DNA from 3 places in the Oceanobacillus sp. FSL W7-1304 genome. Region 1 is predicted to be linked to each of the others. Evidence: riboswitches for the same ligand, from Rfam matches in the RefSeq annotation. Region 1 holds a riboswitch; each other region holds the start of a gene.
The links. A riboswitch is a leader RNA that binds a small molecule or an ion and turns the genes downstream of it on or off. The one in region 1 is predicted to bind preQ1.
Positions count from the first base shown of each region.

Region 2: linked by a shared signal. The riboswitch ahead of queF (preQ(1) synthase) and the one ahead of NYE61_RS11420 (QueT transporter family protein) in region 1 are both predicted to bind preQ1.
Region 3: linked by a shared signal. The riboswitch ahead of queD (6-carboxytetrahydropterin synthase QueD) and the one ahead of NYE61_RS11420 (QueT transporter family protein) in region 1 are both predicted to bind preQ1.

Region 1 is NZ_CP150211.1:2,253,273-2,257,555, forward strand. It holds gene NYE61_RS11405 (DUF3189 family protein) at 391-897, shown strand; partial or broken gene NYE61_RS11410 (hypothetical protein) at 934-1,222, shown strand; gene NYE61_RS11415 (cupin domain-containing protein) at 1,344-1,877, opposite strand; PreQ1 riboswitch class I at 2,038-2,082, shown strand; gene NYE61_RS11420 (QueT transporter family protein) at 2,091-2,576, shown strand; gene NYE61_RS11425 (DUF3891 family protein) at 2,679-3,446, shown strand; gene metA (homoserine O-succinyltransferase) at 3,508-4,283, opposite strand, start outside.
Region 2 is NZ_CP150211.1:1,647,237-1,651,519, reverse strand. It holds gene NYE61_RS08305 (coenzyme F420-0:L-glutamate ligase) at 1-717, shown strand, start outside; gene NYE61_RS08300 (zinc ribbon domain-containing protein YjdM) at 885-1,226, shown strand; PreQ1 riboswitch class I at 1,527-1,573, shown strand; gene queF (preQ(1) synthase) at 1,673-2,161, shown strand; gene NYE61_RS08290 (hypothetical protein) at 2,304-2,588, opposite strand; gene NYE61_RS08285 (MarR family transcriptional regulator) at 2,850-3,260, shown strand; gene NYE61_RS08280 (MFS transporter) at 3,278-4,283, shown strand, end outside.
Region 3 is NZ_CP150211.1:1,384,527-1,388,809, forward strand. It holds gene NYE61_RS06925 (dipeptidase) at 1-335, opposite strand, end outside; gene queE (7-carboxy-7-deazaguanine synthase QueE) at 547-1,272, opposite strand; gene queD (6-carboxytetrahydropterin synthase QueD) at 1,269-1,703, opposite strand; PreQ1 riboswitch class I at 2,033-2,079, opposite strand; gene NYE61_RS06940 (hypothetical protein) at 2,267-2,530, opposite strand; gene NYE61_RS06945 (hypothetical protein) at 2,659-2,835, opposite strand; gene NYE61_RS06950 (HIT domain-containing protein) at 3,038-3,442, opposite strand; gene NYE61_RS06955 (hypothetical protein) at 3,583-3,858, opposite strand; gene NYE61_RS06960 (bifunctional cystathionine gamma-lyase/homocysteine desulfhydrase) at 4,084-4,283, opposite strand, start outside.

The DNA.
Region 1 (4,283 bases):
TAAAAAAGTGTTACTATGCCACTCATTTTTTTCGATTAGGCTTAGCTTTTCTTTTTAATCAGTTGCCTTCCATTTGGTCTATTCTCTAAATATAAATAACCCTCCTTTAAGTAGATTAAAGGAGGTGACATGTGATAATAATCAATCATTTTATTAACTTTATGCAATTAATGTAAATTTGTTAAAAACCTACATCTCTACTCTTTTATTACAAAACTTGGCATTCGTTAATGTGATTCTTAGAAAGTGTATGATGCATTCTCTTATGCTTTGAAGTAAAACAAGGCTTTAGACGAATTCCTAGTTGCACTTATGCAGCATATGAAAGTTTACATTCTTATCTGCTAAAAAAGACGAACTTGGTCACAATAGTAGTGGAGGATGATTATCGTGATATTTATATACAATGACTATGGCGGAACACATACAACTTCTCTTGCAGCAGCATATCATCTAAAAAAAATCCCGACTGACAAAGTTCTTACAAAAGAGGAGATTATGAGTGTAGATTATTTTAACAAATTAACAAAACACGATCTTGGAAAATTAATATTTCATGGATTAGATGAAGATGGAAATGCTGTTTATACCATAGGCAGAAAAGATAATAAATATGTTGTGCCAGCAATACAAAATCTTATTGAGCTATTACAGGAAAAATATAATTTTAATGAAAAAATAGTAATATCCAACACTTCACCGACCGTACCTATAGCTATGTCAATTGGAGGATTTTTCTCTAGAGGTCTACACATTGACTTTATCGGCGTTCCATTACTTATAGCAGGTGCTAAACAGTGCTGTAATCAGATTAATCGATTAGTTGAACAGACCAAGAAAGCAAGTATTTCTAGAAATAGTAAAATTGTTGTTTTAGAAAATAAATCGTTCAATTAATGCTTCTAGTATTTAACATGAAAGGAATCGATTCTCATGGACTACCCAACCATTCACACAAATTTCTGGGACGGAGTTATTGCTGTACCAGCTGTCGTGTTATTAACCCAATGTTTTAAAGTATTTCCTGTTCCACGTCAATACTTTCCTACCATAGCAAGCATTATTGGGTTTATTATTTCCATCTTTATTAGTCATAGAGGAGATTTATGGGCTGGTATTTATGGGGGCTTTTTATGGTGCTGCGGCAGTAGGTACCTATTCTTCATTGAAAACTACTTGGTTAGCTTTTAAATATAGAAAGAGAAAGCCTAAGTCCCCATAGGCGTAAACAGTTCTTTAAAGATTGAAACTATCCATCCCGCTAAATAAACTCCGTTCTAAACAACAACCAACATCTAGTGGCAAATAAAATAATACGAAATATACTGCGGCATAACAGCGTGCTATTCTTCCAGCATTGCCTCCGCTTTAGTTGTCTCAACAGTGCCATGTGGATGATGTGGGGGGGCATATATTGTATAAAGCTTTAATGGAATATTGCCTGTATTGATTACATTATGCCATGTTCCAGCAGGCACCATAATTGCTGTATCGTCGTATACTCTTCTTTCAAAATTCAAGTTATTACTGCTTTTCCCCATTCTTACAATCCCCTGTCCTTGCTCTATTCGCAGGAATTGATCGGTATCTGGATGTATTTCTAAACCAATATCATCACCAACATGAATACTCATTAATGTAACTTGCATGTGCTCTCCTGTCCATATAGCAGTACGATACGTATTATTATTTCGTGTAGCCTTATTAATATTTATAACAAACGGTTGTGGTCCATAATCCTTCACTCGGAAATCTTCTTTTTTTTGTAATTGTTCATTCATTAGACTTCCATAATAAAACGGTCTTTCGTAAGGATAATGCGGTATGTTCGTAAAGTAAGGCAGAGGATACGGATAAAAATAGTACACTTTACTCATTCCCTTCATTCTATTCCAAATTTATTGTATGAGGCATGTTTAAGTAACGTGCCTATATGAATAAAAACATCCGTTTTAAAGTTATTTAATTATTTCCCATAAATAATTTTTATACATTAGTATTTACAAAGGCTAATAAACACTGGTATGATAGCATATGTTTCACGTGGTTCGAAACCATCCCACGATAAAAAACTAAGGAGAGAGATTAACATGAAAGTAAGAACTCTTGTGGTGAATGCGTTAATAGCTGCTTTATATATTGCTGTATCCGCACTCATTGTTCCATTCGGATTTACAAATATCCAATTCCGCATTTCTGAAGTATTTAACCATCTTATTGTATTTGATAAGCGCTACTTCTTTGGAATTGTAATAGGGGTATTTTTATATAACCTATTATTTTCACCTTTAGGTTGGTTTGATTTAGTCTTTGGTGTAGCACACTCTGCAATTTCATTAGCTATTATCATTCTACTAGCAAAATATATAAAAAATATATGGGTGCTGCTTGCTGCGAATACCATTGTCTTTACATTCAATATGTTCATTATTGCATTTGAATTGAAGCTTGCTTTACAATTTCCGTTCCTGTTGACCTGGTATACAACAGCCGTCGGTGAGTTCGTTGTATTAGCTATCGGTATCCCAATTATATATGCCCTGAATAAGCGATTAAAATTTAATCGTCTAATGTAAATAACCTCCTCGTTCGTTCACGAATGAGGAGGTTATTTTATTTCCATCATCCACAGATTTTGCTTATACTTAGGTTACGTAAAATCGGAAAGGATGGATAGCATGATTGTTCGAGAACGCAATCAAGAATTAATATTGATTCAGCAGGATCACCATGCAGCTATTTCCGGTGATATTGTGAAACAATGGAAGAAAGATTACTTTTTAGGAGACGGTTTACGAAGCTCGGTTGAATTCGCAGCATATCAGCATGACTGTGGCTGGAAGGAGTTTGACAAACAGCCATTTCTGAACGACAAAGAAGCAATACCCTACTCTTTTTTCGATTTTCCGATCTTACCGAAAATCGTTCTTTATAAGCATGGGATTGATGTGGTCCAACAAGTAGATTCATACGCTGCACTTCTATGCAGTGAACACTATAAACGCTTCCTTTTAAATCATACTTCTCTAGAAGCCCAGGAATTTGTTACAGCAGAAAACACACGGCAGCAATCAATTATTGCCACTTTAAACGAATTCAACAAACGTTTGTTTAATTTTCATTATGGGCTTATTCAGTTTAGTGATAACCTTTCTTTGTATCTTTGTTTGAATGAACCGGGTAATGCAATGAATGCCGGACATTCCTTTTTTAAAGATGGGATTCCCATGAATCAAGCATTGCACGAATTTTGCGACGAACACTTACAGTTACACTGGAAAAATGAGAACACAGTCGTATTAGATGACTTCCCATTTGAACAGCCGTTTGACGTCGTTATTAAACAAAAAGCAATACCAAAAGCCGATCTTTCAGCTAAAGGATTAATCGCTAGCTACGAGGAAGCAACCTTTGAAGAATGGAACGTAACGATCACCACTTTGTAACCAACAAAAAGAGCTGAACAGCTAGCCTCTTCCAGAGGATGTTCAGCTCGAATTTCTTTGGTTAATCCCATTCATATGGTGTTGTTTGGTAGACATAATAATTCAGCCAATTCGAGAACAATAAACTACAATGACTTTTCCATCGATGTAATGGCTTTTCATTTGGATCATCGTTCGGGAAGTAGTTCTCTGGCAATTGTGTTAGAATACCTCTCTGATGGTCCCGATGATATTCTTCTGCCAATGTACTTGCACTATATTCAAGATGACCTGTTGCCATTATATTCTTACCGTCTTTAGAGGACATTAAGAAAATACCTGCCTTATCGGAATGGGCCAGGATTTGCAGTTTTGAATGGTTTGCGATCTCCTCATACGAAATATCGGTATATCTAGAGTGTGGCGCAAGGAAATAATCATCAAATCCACGCACGAGATTCTCATTTCGGTGTAATACCTCATGTTCAAAAATACCAAAGCATTTTTCCGGTAATTCATGCTTATTAATCCCATAATGGTGATACAAAGCCGCCTGCGCACCCCAGCAAATATGCAATGTCGATGTAACATTTTCTTTTGACCAATTCATAATCTCTTGTAATTCTTCCCAGTAATCCACTTCTTCAAATGAAAGATGCTCAACAGGCGATCCTGTAATAATCATTCCATCGAACCGCTTCTCTTTAATGTCAGAAAACGGTTTATAAAAGGTGTCCAAATGATATTTACTCGTATTTTTTGAATCATGTGTCGTCATCTTCAAAAATGAGACGTTTACCTGGATTGGCGTATTCCCAAGATAACGAAGGAGATGTGCTTCTGTTTTTTGCTTTTCAG
Region 2 (4,283 bases), 610 kb from region 1:
GTAGATTATATTGAGTATTATAAATCACTTATTGAGGAATTTGGGGTTGAATGTGAGGTTATCTTTTCGAACAATCCGAAGTCAATTCTAGATTATACAAAGAGTGTGCTTGCTTGTGATATTCATACGAGATTCAGAACGAAAAGAATTTTGGAAGCGAATGGTGGGGAGAAGGTTTATAGCCTTGATAATATCCTGGCAGAGTCAATTGATGGCAGTGGATATAATGAGGAATATGGACTGTTGGGTTCAAACAAATCAACAGAAGATAAGGTAAAGCTTTTCCCGCGTAATTGCCAGCCGACAGTGGACAGAATTCAAAGTATGCTGCAAGAGAAAACAGGAAAAAATGTGGAAGTAATGATTTATGGAGACGGAGCATTTAAAGATCCTGTAGGTAAAATTTGGGAACTCGCAGATCCAGTAGTATCTCCTGCTTTTACAGCTGGACTTGAGGGAACACCGAATGAAGTAAAATTAAAATATCTTGCAGATAATAATTTTTCCGATTTGAAAGGCGAGGAACTGCAGCAAGCAATCTCAAAATTTATTAATGAGAAAGATGAGGATCTTGTTGGAGCAATGGAAGCACAAGGGACAACTCCGAGAAAGCTTACGGACTTAATTGGTTCTCTTGCTGACTTGACTTCAGGAAGTGGCGACAAAGGTACGCCGATTGTCTTTATCCAAGGATATTTTGATAATTATACGAAATAGGGATTTTAGTAAGCAATGCTGGTTATTTTCTGGCATTGCTTGTTTTAGTTTGAACATCATTATAAAGTAGATTCGCGGAACTTTCATTATACAATTCGGGGAAGGTTGTTAATGCAAGACGTATATGGCATGATAAGAGCATATATAATGGATGGAGGAAGCATGTGATGAAAGAAGTACCAAACTGTCCGAAGTGTAATTCGGAGTATACATATGAAGATGGAAATCTATTTATATGTCCAGAGTGTGTGCATGAATGGACTATAGAATCAGGTAAGGAAAACAATGAAGATGAGCATGTGATTCGAGATGTAAACGGAAATGTCCTAAAAGACGGGGATACAATCACTGTAATTAAAGATTTGAAAATAAAGGGAAGTTCATCTGTTGTAAAGGTAGGGACGAAAGTGAAGAATATTCGATTAGTTGATGGCGATCATGATATTGACTGTAAAATCGATGGCTTTGGAGCAATGAAGCTGAAATCTGAATTTGTTAAAAAAGTTTAGATGTTTAGGCTTTGAAAAAGGCATGATGTTTAAAATAAATTGCTTATATGAAGATAAAAAGGACTTAGCTTTTACTGCTAGATTCAAGCATTGAGTCAAGTCCTTTTACCAGGTTTTTCATGATCGATGCTAGCATCGTTGATATAGATGTCGTTGCACAGATAAGGGTGCTTTTCTTTTATAACACCTATTGACAGAAAAGTCTATGTAAATGGAAAATTTTACTTAAAACTACCTCTTATGCTGTTTTGTGTAAATTGACATATATATAATTCATCTATATAATAAACTCGTAAATATGCGAAAGAGGTTCTTAGCTTTAACCCTCTATAAAAAACTAAGGAAAGTGATGCGATTAAAGTCGTGTGCCTTAGGGGTACACGGCTTTTTTTGGTAGGTCTGCAAGGTAGATTTTTATCTGAAAACAAATAAGTGGAGGGAATTACATGAAGGAACAAGATTTGTCAGGATTGACTTTACTAGGAAACCAAGGAACATCCTATGTATATGAATATAATCCAGAAGTGCTGGAGGCATTTGAAAATAACCATCAAGATCGGGATTATTTTGTAAAATTAAATTTTCCAGAGTTTACGACGTTATGTCCGATGACAGGGCAACCTGATTTTGCAACGATTTATATTAGTTACATACCTGATGTAAAAATGGTAGAGAGTAAATCGCTCAAACTGTATTTATTCAGCTATCGCAACCATGGCGGATTTCATGAGGATAGTGTAAATGTTATAATGAACGATTTAATTAAGCTAATGGATCCGCGATATATTGAAGTATGGGGGAAGTTCACGCCGCGTGGTGGTATTTCCATTGACCCGTATTGCAACTATGGTAAACCTGGAACGAAATATGAACAAATGGCAGAGCACCGGATGATGAACCATGATATGTATCCTGAAAAGGTTGATAATCGTTAAAATTAGGTAGGATCTAGGATTGTCATTAAATATATTCAATGCTTTGTTAAGATAGTATGGGGGATTCGTCAAATCGAAGAGTGATGACGAATCCCTTATTTGTTTGCGTTTATTTAACTTAATCTTAGGATAAGGGTTTTCATTAAAAGTTTCTATTTTCTTGACGATCTACCTTTTGAAGCTGCTGCCTTAAATTATGCAGCAATTCCTGTGTTTGTTGAAATTGAGGGTTCTGCAGGGCTTGCTCTCCGTATTGGTTCTGTGCTTGCTGCAATACATCTTCAGCCCGCTGCAGCTGCTCAGTAGCTTGTTCGTATTGCTGATGGTCTACGCTTGCATGATCTTTTGCTGATTGGATCGATTCCATGGACTGGTGGACAAGTTGAGTAGCTTGTTGAATCTGGTCGTGTGGGTTATGTTGAACCATAAAAAAGCCTCCATTCTTTTGTTTAAAAGTACCATAAACTTGGTTAAACCATTGTTGTTATATTTCCAAAGAAAGTTTGTATTATGTATGGAAGACAGTTAAAAAGGTGGACGTTAGGGATAAATAATTTAAATGAGAAGAGCAATCATTATCTGTATTTCGATTATCCAATTAAAAAATAATGAACATCCCCATCTGCCCTAGACTTTTATGTTAAAATGGTATATAGTTACTTAGGTAACTTTTTAGGAGGGGTTTGAATTGTCCCAGCGATTTTTTCAATTAAACATGCAATTTACAAGAACGTTTAGGAAAAAATTGAATGAGCATCTAGTTGAAGTAGGTTTATATTATTCCCAATGGAGCATTGTTTATTATTTAAAGCAGTGCGGATCGGCTACTCTTGTAGAGATAACGAATTATTTGGATGTTGAGAAGCCGACGATATCTCGTACTGTCAAACGGCTGGAGGAACAACAATTAATTGAACGTCTTCCAAGTGAGGATAAGCGAGAGCGGAAGATGCAATTGACAAAAAAAGGCTTGGAAATGTATGAAAAAGCTTATGATGTTGTCAATAAATTTGAACAATCATTACTAGCAGAAATTCCTGAAACAGAAATGGAAGCTTCGTTTCGAACAATTCAGCAACTAAGAGATAAACTTAAGTAAGGAGAGTAAGTATCAGTATGAGTCAAAAACCTAAATTATGGACGAAGGACTTTATTATGGTCGCGACATCCAATTTTTTGTTATTTATTTCGTTTTATATGTTAATTGTAACGTTAGCTATTTATGCTGTAGATCAATTCGATGCCTCCCAAAGTCAGGCAGGGCTTGCATCGAGTATTTTTGTGCTTGGAGCAGTGCTTGTCCGTCCAATTGCCGGAAGAATTATAGATAAGGTAGGCAAAAAGAAATTGCTGCTCTTTGGGCTCGCTTTATTTTTGGTCTTTATGCTATTTTATTTCCCAGTCAATAATTTGGCTGCATTATTAGTCATTCGTTTTATTCATGGTTTTGCTTTTGGAATTAGTACGACAGCTACGAGTACAATTGCGGCAGATATTATCCCAATTGTAAGGCGTGGTGAAGGAATGGGGTACTTTGCAACAAGTACAAATTTAGCCATGGCAATCGGTCCATTCCTAGGATTGTATATTAGTCAACACTTTAACAATCCGATGATTTTTATCGCTACTACTGTCTTCGCAGCTGTTGCATTGATTGCAACAGTTTTCTTACGTGTACCAAAGGTAGATATTGTGAATGAACCGACCCCAACGCGAAAAGGATTTCATATTAATGATTTCTTTGAAAAAACAACTATTCCAATCGCGATTCTTGTAGCTACTGTAGGTTTTGTTTATTCTAGTATTTTATCCTTTTTCTCTGCATATGCAGCGGAAATCAACTTGGTAGATGCGGCTAGCTTTTTCTTTATCATGTATGCAATTTTTCTGGTAGCTTCTAGACCTTTTACTGGCCGATTATTTGATGCAAAAGGCGAGAACAGCGTAGTATATCCATCGCTTTTACTATTTGCTGTGGGATTAGTTATTTTAAGTCAAGCAAGTGTTGGAATCAGTTTACTTTTAGCTGGAGCGGTAATCGGAGTCGGTTTCGGAACTTTCCAATCAAGTGCTCAAACGATTGCTGTCAATCAGGCTCCAAGGCAACGAATTGGACTTGCAA
Region 3 (4,283 bases), 870 kb from region 1:
CCATCTCTTACCTCTGCTTGAAAAGGATCACTTTTCCATTGGTCTATCGGGTCTACTGGCTGGACATCATAGTGCCCGTAAAAAAGCACTGTTGGGGCATCTTCTCCCGCCCCATTGTACGCAGCATATACAAGTGGATGACCTTCTGTCTCCTGCTTTTCTACCTTGTCAAAACCAATCTCTTTTAAGTATGTAACAATAAAGTCTGCCGCACGAGTTACATCTCCTTTGTATGCACTATCCGTACTCACACTCGGAATCGCCAGGAAATCACTCAATTTGGTTAGCAGACGTTCTCGGTTGTCCTTCAAATAGTATAATGCTTTTTCACTCATTAGACATTCCTCTCCTATCATATTGATATATAGTTTATTTTAGCATAACGGAAATGAAAAGGAATAGTTCGTCAAACTAATGGGTTTCGTTTTAGATATATATTAATAAATAAGGGTACAATTCTTTATTCAAGATTTGCACCCTTAAGTTCAAGATCACCTATTAAAGTTTCACATTTGCTATTGGAAATGGACTTTAAAGGGACTTATATCAAACACCACGTTTATTCCCCCATAAATAAGTGTGAAGCTGTGGCAATACCCGAACGTCGTTCAATTCTGAATTATTCATTACAAGGTCAACCAATCGTTCGTATTTTTCAAGTAAATATGGTAACAACTTATCCTGTTCTACTGTTTCCAAATCATCATTACCCACTTGCAGAAACAATTCTACATCAGGATACCTTTTGTGTATGTTGATGGCATATTGCAAATCTTCTTTCTCAAAGATAACCACCTTTAAACTGAAATTGCCTTGTTGCTTTTCCTCTAATGAACGGATGATAAAATCCAATGTTTCAAAATTTGTAGTCATTCCAGAGCTCGGTGGCTTAGGCGAAATCGTCAGATCATCTATCTTTGTAAACCATTTCTGCCATCTGCTACCTTGTGTTTCCAATGCAACCTTCACCTGATTTTCATGAAGTAAATCTACTAATGTATTCAATTGTGCCAATAAGCCGGGATTTCCTCCTGAGATGGTAACATGCTGAAATCGCCCGCCTCCCTTCTCAAATAAGGCATCCACTATTTTCTGCGGTTCCATCATTTGAACTGATTCCTTTTCTGAACCGTCCCACGTGAATTTCGAATCACACCACGAGCAGGAATAATCACAGCCGGCCGTTCTGACAAACATCGTTTTTTGGCCAATGACCATTCCCTCCCCTTGAATGGTTGGACCAAATATTTCAAGTACAGGTATTTTTCTCATAATGTTTTCTCCTTCGGTCGGTAAATACAATAGCTTGTGGGCGTTTCCCTTAAATATACCTGAACACAAGTTGGGTTATTCGACAGGGTGTTTAGGTATTCCTTAATGATTTCATATATAGTACGGGCAACCACTTCTGTTGTTGGAAAATATTCAGCGTCCTGGTCGGAGAATTTGGTATCTTCGTTCATCATACGATGATCAAACCGCTTATGAATTAAATCTTTTATTTTTTTAAAATCTACCAAAAAACCTGTGTGATCAAGCTCGTCTCCAGCAATGGTGACATTTGTAAAATAGGTATGCCCATGAATATTTTGGCATTTCCCAGCATCCTCATGTGGTACATAATGAGCTGCGGCAAATTGAAAATCTTTATTTAGTTCATATGCATAGGGATGTTCTGTTACTGGATAAATCTGTTGCATCATGAATCATCACTCCTTCGTTTATTTTGTATCTTTGGGAGCTTGTATCCATCCAATAAGGAAAAGCGTGAGCTCCCGTTTAGCGACGTACGGACTGCGCCCCGTACTGTGGGGTGGTTCGGCGTGTCGAACATTCTTACGTAGGAGATAAAGAAAACACGACGAACGGACTGAGTCGATGTTGACTTTCACCGCCAGGGTATAAGTGCGACTAAGCCTTTGGCATAGCCAATCGGCAAGTCTTCTTTATCGTACGGAGGTGAGGGAAGTCTCGCTAGTCGCTGGGCGCTGGAGCTAGACAAAAAAGGACAACACTAAGAAGATGCTGTCCATGCTCCTTAGTTTTTTATAGAGGGATGGAATTTCGAACCTCTCCTGCCAATACGCAGATTCTATTATTCACTTACCATCTTACTTTACCATATCTTTTGTTTAAGATTAAAGAATACATATCAACATAGAAATGAATTCATTCATGGTATAGCAAAAAACGTTTCAAAGGAAAAGACGATAACCGATGATCGTCTTGTTTAACGTTTGCATCAGTTTACTATAATAATAGACAGCTAAAAATATAAGAAATATGTAAAAATAAGAAATAAAATTGAAGATACAATAATTCTAATCCAACTCAATTTTTTACTTATCCCTGCTCTTTTTTCTAAGTAATTTATATAACCAACTGTTAATATAAAACCAAAAAGTATAATTGCATATCCTAAATTATCATTTTCTTTAATCAAATACCTCATTGCAGCTATAGCAACGAGTATAATGCCGATTGTTCCCAAAGTCATATTGAAATAAAGAGCTTGTTTATTTTCCTTCAAAACTACCCCTCCCTCTAAAAAATTCCTCAGGTATATCCCTTTCAATTACTTAACAACCCCGCCCCGCAAACGATAAAAAGCCACTTCTCTAATTGAAAAGTAGCAACAGATCGTTCAATAAGAATTATTTATTTTTTCTCTAATGCCTTTACACCTCTGATTAGCCAATACAAAGCTATCCAAGGTAAAACAAATTTAGTAATCCATTCAATTAAAACAAATAAGAAGAAACTTTCAATGTTAAAAAACGGGAGAATTATGAAAAGTACTACTAAAACGGCACCACCAATGATGAAAATATTCATCGGATTATCACCTCTTCCATAGGTAAACTAATCTTTAATTTGGAAAAATAGTATCTTTTGAATAGGTAAACAGCCAAAATCTAACCTCTTTTCGAAAATAAATCTTTAACAAACCTATTACTATACTTCAATAAGACAGAGCCGGTGTCCTTTTACACTAAACCTACACCGTTAGTACCATTGCTACCATTTGCATCATAACCTAATAACTTTTCCTTAGATTTTCTTTACTTTTAACCATATGCCTTATTCCTTTACCTGCAAGTGGTTCGTCTTTAAATCTTGGTATAATGTGGAAATGGGCATGAAAAATATGCTGACCACCTACTTCACCACAGTTCCAACCAAGATTATATCCTTGAGGTTCGTGTTCTTTGTCTAAGTATTTTTTTACCTCTTGAAGAAGACTGTAAGTTGCTGCCCATTCATCCTGGGTTAAGTCAAATGCAGTTTCTCTATGATTTTTAGGAACAATGAGCCCTGCTCCTTCAAGTAGACCAGCTTTTATTTTTGATTGGTCTAATTGTAAAAAAAGACAATGTTCATTACTCAAAACAACTTTTTGTTTAGGTTCTGAATAGGGGTTACAAAAAACACACTTTTCCATGGTAATCTCCTCATTTTTTATTTCTCTTCTTAGTTACTTCTACATAACCCGATTCCAGCACATATTTATTCAGTTATAGCACCATCATTTGAAGAAGCATTAAATGGCATTAAATGAAACTTATTAAACAATCGTGCCATTTAATTGAAATATTCCATACTGCAGGTCAGTAAAAAATAAAAAGCAGCAGATACTAATAATAAATTAACGATTGCTAACTTCTTCATACCTTCTTTTATACATATAACCAAGCCATATAAACTGCTAAACATCCAAAAAGCTATCAAAATTATCCAACCCAAATGGTCATTTCTATAATCGTCATCGAAAAACATTGTTATTGCACCTATAATTAAAAAGATAAGCAAGGTGTTAGTCCCAACTCTTAAAGCTTTAGTTGTTTTATCACTTTTCAATTTATCCCCACTTTTTTTGCGCTAAACTGCCAGTTACATTAAGAACAACATTTCACAAAATTATCTTACCATATATTAATAATCTTTTAAAAAATTCAATAATGTCCTCGTTATTTTAATAATAAAAACCGTCTGAACTAGACGGTTTTGTTTGTTAATTTATTAGTCAATCTAATGTGATTTGAGTTGTATTTTTTGTCAATACAACTCAAAACGGAACCACATTTAAATGAGTTGTTCCTGTTTATTGCTTAGTGCTATTTTTAAATCATCAATCAAGTCATCAGCATCCTCAATTCCAACCGATATACGAATTAACCCATCGGTGATCCCAAGCTCTTGTCTACGCTCAGCTGGAATTGAAGCGTGTGTCATTTTAGCCGGAACAGAAATTAAGCTCTCAACAGCTCCAAGACTTTCGGCTA